Regions from separate parts of the Limosilactobacillus sp. C0001E2 genome, predicted to be linked through region 2. Evidence: riboswitches for the same ligand, from Rfam matches in the RefSeq annotation. Region 2 holds a riboswitch; the other holds the start of a gene.
What was found. Region 2 has a riboswitch for thiamine pyrophosphate ahead of AC1EKL_RS05605 (ECF transporter S component). Riboswitches for the same ligand answer to the same signal wherever they lie in the genome.
Positions count from the first base shown of each region.

Region 1: linked by a shared signal. The riboswitch ahead of AC1EKL_RS02585 (ATP-binding cassette domain-containing protein) and the one ahead of AC1EKL_RS05605 (ECF transporter S component) in region 2 are both predicted to bind thiamine pyrophosphate.

Region 1 covers NZ_JBWPXC010000002.1:73,833-77,007, reverse strand. Annotated here, with positions in the region: gene AC1EKL_RS02595 (NAD(P)/FAD-dependent oxidoreductase) at 1-25, opposite strand, end outside; gene AC1EKL_RS02590 (nucleoside hydrolase) at 193-1,155, shown strand; TPP riboswitch at 1,486-1,574, shown strand; gene AC1EKL_RS02585 (ATP-binding cassette domain-containing protein) at 1,644-3,029, shown strand; gene AC1EKL_RS02580 (energy-coupling factor transporter transmembrane component T family protein) at 3,019-3,175, shown strand, end outside.
Region 2 covers NZ_JBWPXC010000004.1:88,062-91,236, forward strand. Annotated here, with positions in the region: gene AC1EKL_RS05600 (TatD family hydrolase) at 1-668, opposite strand, end outside; gene AC1EKL_RS05605 (ECF transporter S component) at 668-1,246, opposite strand; TPP riboswitch at 1,330-1,422, opposite strand; partial or broken gene AC1EKL_RS05610 (ATP-dependent Clp protease ATP-binding subunit) at 1,524-3,175, opposite strand, start outside.

The DNA of each region.
Region 1 (3,175 bases), on a different contig from region 2:
TAACGTCATGAAGTTGGTCTGTCATCTCATCATTCTCCCTTATTAATCTGTAACTCATTTTATCATCATTGTATCATGTTCATTGCTAACGAATAATCCGAACATCGAAAACGCTACCGCTTGGTTTCGATTGTCTTTTCTCTATTAGTCGCTTAAAATAAAAGTATATTTAATTCCAATGGAGGTACGGTTATGGCAAAGAAAAAAATGATTTTAGATTTGGATACTGGGGTTGATGATGCTTTAGCAATTGCATACGCAACGGCGGCCCCGGATGTGGATCTCATTGGGATCGTTTCATCCTATGGCAATAATTTAATTGACGTTTGTGCCCAAAACAGTCTCAAGTTATTGGAACTGCTTGGTCAGACTGACGTTCCGGTTTTTAAGGGATTGGCTCATTCAAGTACAACTGACCACTTTGACGTCATGCAGGTCTCCCTTGACATTCATGGTAAGAATGGAATTGGTGAAGTTCAGTTGCCAAATCCGCAACGTCAAGTTGAAAGCCAATCTGGTGTTGACTTTTACATTGAAGCTGCCCACAAGTATGGCAAAGATTTAATTATTGTACCAACCGGTCCAATGACAAACCTTGCGGCAGCCTTAGAAAAGGATCCAGAAATCGCCAAATTGATTGGTAATGTTACCTTCATGGGTGGAGCGTTAACCGTTGAAGGAAACGTGACGGGAGCTGCTGAAGCAAATATCCATCAAGACGCTGAAGCGGCCAGCATTGTGTTATCCAACCCAGATTTACCATTAACGATGGTTGGCTTGGATGTCACACTGCGAACACTGTTAACCAAGCGGGAAACGCAGAAATGGCGTGATCTAGGAACTGCTGCTGGTAAAGCATACGCTGATATCACCGATTTCTACATTGATGCTTACTACAATCTTGATATTGATAAAAATGGCTGTGCTCTGCATGATCCATTAGCAGTGGGGGTCTCTTTAGATCCAAGTTTCGTTAAAACCATCAGTCTCTTCATGAGAGTTGTCCACGAAGGACCAAATTATGGACGGACAATTGGTAATAACGCCAAGTTGAATGATCCAAATCCAAACGTTAAAGTTGCTGTAAACGTCGATAAAGACCGTTATCTGCAAACATTCATGAACTACCTCACTGATTTATTTAGTCAACATTAAAAGAAACCCGTTCCCAATTGTGGAACGGGTTTTACACTTTATGTTACTTATTTTTCGTAATCAGAATGAATAATTTTTTAAACCCACGTTCCGTCACCTTCAAATTCACATACTTACTCTCTCGTTTCCCCAAATGATTGTGGATGATTTATTAGTTATCCACAATATCTTGTGGAAACCTGTTAATAATTACTCCCTCCCATTCACAAATGCTGTCTAATCAGCACCTACGCCTCCCTCAGAGTTGTGCACATCTTTTCCACAGCCTGTTAATTATTCTACCTACTTGCACTTCATTGCTACTTTCGTTATGATGAAACTAAATTTAATTATCTTTGTCTGGGGTGCCGCACGGCTGAGAAATACCCATCGAACCTGCTCTGGTTAGGACCAGCGAAGGGAGATCACAAGGTTGTTTTTTAATTTTACAATTACCACCCTGGCGGACATTTTGATCCGGCAGGGTTTCTTTATTTTGCGAGGTCATCATGACAACACCAATTACAATTGAATCACTCCAGTTTGGTTATCAAAAAAAGCAAACTATTCTCAATATTCCTCAATTATCTATTCCAACTAGTCAATTAACTATTTTTTATGGCAAATCTGGTTGTGGAAAATCTACCCTGCTCAAGATCATTGCCGGTTTACTCCCCAAGTACGGCGGACACTTATCAGGCTCCGTGAACCTCCCAGATCACCCCACCTGTGCCATGATGTTTCAAGATCCGGAACTACAATTTGCTTTAGACACACCACGTCATGAAATCGAATTTGCACTAGAAAATCGGCAAGTATCCGCTCAGCGCATTCCCCAACTAACCCAACAAGCTTTAGAAGAAGTTGGTATTTTACACCTTGCTGACCGCCACTTCACAACTCTCTCCGGTGGTGAACAGCAACGCGCGAGCTTAGCCGTAATCATTGCAATGAATCCACAAATCATCCTCTTGGATGAGCCCTTCGCGAGTTTGGATTTTCATAACCGAACTTTGATCATTCAACAACTACGGAAACTCCTTCAAACCGGTAAAACGATCATTATCGCCGACCACGATTTGGCCGCATATGATTCACTTCATCCGCTAATCATTGATTTCAATAACCATCTTCAACCATTATCATCAGCTGCTACTCAAACATTGTTGGATCGATTTAATCAGCCTAATAACTTTTCAGCAACCCCACCTCAATCAACCAATCCGGCCGCGGTTTCATTACATAACTTCACCTTACGGCGACAGAATCAATTACTTATTCAGCAACCGGAACTCACCATCTTTAAAAATAAGGTGACTCTTTTAACCGGTGAATCTGGTAGTGGCAAATCATCCTTTTTCAAGGCATTAACTAAAATCATTCCATTTGATGGAACTATTAAGCTTTTCGATCGTCCTTTAAAAAAATATTCTCCACCGCAGCTTGGTCAAACACTGGGTCTCGTCTTTCAAAATGCCAATGATCAATTTCTCAAGGTAACTGTCCAAGAAGAACTAGAACTTAGTCTCAGGCATGGGCACCATCCATACTTTAACCGTTCCCGTTTAGCAGACGCCATTGACAAGTTAGGTTTACAACATCTCACCAATCAGGTGGTGTATTCTCTTTCTGGTGGTCAAAAAAAGAAACTTCAATTACTGGTGATGCTCATGATGGGCCAGCCACTGCTGCTCCTTGATGAACCATTCAGTGGCCTGGATCAGCAATCCATTGCTAATGTGATTGACCTAATTCATAACTGCCAACAGGTTTTACCCCAAACCATTCTGATTATTAGTCATCAATTAACGGGGCTCGATTCATTCATTAATTATCATCTCCATCTAAGTTGCCGACAATTGTCATATCAAGGGAGGACAAGTCATGAATCCTAGTCTAAAATTACTACTGATTATCATTATTTCCCTGGAAATATCTTTTACCAGTAAAATCGCCACCAACCTCCTATTAATTTTCTTTGCACTAATCCTTCTAATTTTGCATCATTGTTCACTGCGGACATTGATTAAATTACTTCTTA
Region 2 (3,175 bases):
AATTTGATTGCTGTCATCTTTCTCAAATGAGCAACTTCTGCATATAGGTGTTGCATCGTCTGCCAATAATCAATTTCATCAAGCGGTTTGTTCTGCGCCCAGGAAATTCCTTCTAGGCCATCACTCTCAATAAAAATTCGCTCTGCAGGAACCTGTTGAGCAACATTTTGAACTGCCGAATCATTAAAGACATCCGGCCCCACTGAAAACCAAGTATTAGGCACCGCTAGATACTGTTGTAAGTAATGTTTTGCTGAATACCAGTGAACCAATTTATGCACGGCTGGAAACTTCTGAATCTGCTCCAAAAATCCCCGCTCACAGCCCTTAACATGCAAAACAACCGGTTTATGATCAGTAGCTGCTAATTCCAATTGTTTTTGAAAGACTGGGCGTTGGATATCTAGCGGCACATCTGTCCAGGTCGTATCCAGTCCAATTTCACCAATCACCGAAACCCGTGCTAATAAACCCGTGTCAACCTTTTCCTGCCTTGCTTGCCATGGATGAATGCCATAACTTAATTTTTGTTGAGCATTCGCAATTTGGCGATTTCTTTCATACTCTGCGTCACTTGTCGAACTAATCGTACTTTGCATTTGGTGTTGCTGCTGCACCTGAATAATCTTCTGATGCTCATCGTTATGACAATGAATATCAATTAACATTAACGAACCTCAGGGGACAATGCCCGATCCAGTAAGTTCATAATCAACTTTACAAGCACCCCATCAAAGACTAATGATGACAGTGCTCCCGTAATAAACATCGCAATTTGTAAACTTACACTGAAGTGGTTCCATCCATAAATAAAGTATGAAGGGATAAAGCCACCCAAGTGGGCACCGAATGACCCCAACAGGACACTCCCCCAACTGCACCGTTCATAACGGGACTTTTTCGGAAAGAATCCCAATTCATTCCCGGCTCCTTGAATCAAGCCTTCCATAATCGTCAATGCTCCCCATTGGCCACCAAGAAACATTTCCACCATAGAAGCAATTGTCTCACCAACCACTGCAGAACCAATTGTTGGCACTAAATAGATTGCAATTGGTCCAGCCATATACCACAATCCCGAAAGTACCGTATCAACTAACGGGCCAATGCCTAATGGTGTTAGGAGCAACTTAACGGAGTTATAAACTGTATTAATTAACAGCATATAGATAACTCCAAAAAGGATCCCTACCAATGCTACTCGAATAACCGATGCTAAATTCCAATGTGTATAACGTTTAAACATAAAAATCTCCTTTGCATACTAATAACGTTAATACTTAAAAAGGCTCCCCCATCACGGAGAAGCCATTATTGGATATTTTACACATCAAATAATTGCTGTCTCCCTCCGCTAGTATTAACTAGATCAGGTTCTATGGGTATTTCTCAGCTAACTAAATAGCACCCCAGACAGGTTCACTTTTTTACAGGGACGATCATACCACATTACGGAGCCGAAAAAAAGGAGGGGAAAAGAACTAGCTTGTCTAGTTCATCTTCCCACTCCTTGTCATTAACGACTAGTCTTGGTCGTCAGCCTTTTGATCATCTTTCTTTTCGTCGGCCTTGTATTGGTCACTGTCGTCATCAGCAGCATCCTTGGCATCAACGATTTCCAGCTTGCCATCCTTCATTTCAGCAACTAAGTGCTTTGCATCAAGGTGGTCAAGGTAGTAATCCGTAACCTTGTCACGAATTTGTTGTTCGATGACCCGCCGCAGTGGACGTGCACCCATGGCTTCGTCGTAACCTTCGTCAATCAGGAACTTCTTCGCCGTTGGTGTAACCTTAACGTCCATGTCCTTCTTAGCCAACGTCTTGTTTACATCCGCAATCATTAAGTCAACAATCTTTTGCAGATCGTCCTTAGTCAAACTGTGGAATTCAACAATCGCGTTAAACCGGTTCAAGAATTCTGGACGGAAGTAAGTGGTCAACTTCTTGATCAAGTCTTCTTCATCCTTTTCGTCACCGAGTTTAACTGGAGCATCGTTGGAGTAACCGGCATTGGATGTCGCAATGATTACCGTATTCTTAAAGTCAACTGTGTTCCCTTGGCCATCTGTTAACCGACCATCATCTAAGACTTGGAGAAGCAAAGTAATAACTTGTGGATTTGCCTTTTCAATTTCATCCAATAGAATGATGGAGTATGGGTGACGACGAACCTTTTCAGTCAAGGTGTTGGAGTTATCATCGTAACCTACGTAACCAGCGGTCGTCCCAATCAACTTAGAAACCGCGGTCCGATCAGAGTATTCTGACATATCCAACCGGATAATATCATTCTTAGAGCCAAACATATCAAGGGCTAGTTGCTTAGCAAGTTCAGTCTTACCAACCCCAGTTGGACCAACGAAGAGGAAGCTCCCAATTGGCCGATTGCCTTCGTCAAAGCCAGCCCGGTTCCGCCGAATGGCCCGTGCTACTGCTTCAACAGCTTCGTCTTGGCCAATGACTTTGCCTTCAAGCCGCTTGTCCATTTCCTTCAAGCGTTGAACGTCACTTGCCCCGATCTTAGAAACCGGAATACCTGTCATTTGTTCAACTGCCGCTGCAACATCTTCCGGTGTAGCAGTGACTTATTCTTGCTTGGAGTGATCCTTGATTTGCTTCTTCAAATCAGCGATCTTGTCTTTAGCTTCTTGAGCAGCCTTGTAGTCTTCCTTCTTAGCAGCGTCCTTTTGCTTCTTTTCTTCTTTTTCAATTTCCTTTTCGATTTCCTTGACGTCCTTTACCGGGTGCTTAGCAGCCAGGTGAGCAGCCGTCATATCAATCAGGTCAATTGCCTTGTCAGGAAGTGACCGTTGTGGAATGTATTGAACAGAATAGTCAACCGCTGCTTGAAGAACGTCATCTGGCAACTTAACGTTGTGGTGACGTTCATACAAGTCCCGAATTCCCTTCAGGATGGCGAGTGTGTCCGCCTTGCTTGGTGCGTTGACAGTTACTGGGTTAAACCGCCGCGCCAAAGCAGCATCCTTCATAATAGTGTTCCGGTATTCATCTTGGGTCGTTGCCCCGATTACCGTGATTTCACCAAGTGACAATGCTGGCTTAATAATATCAGCCATTCCTTTAGAACCACTGTCAGAACCAGTCGAACCAGCACCGATGATTTGGTGAATTTCATCAAAGAAGAGGATAACATTGCCAGCCTTCTTAACTTCGT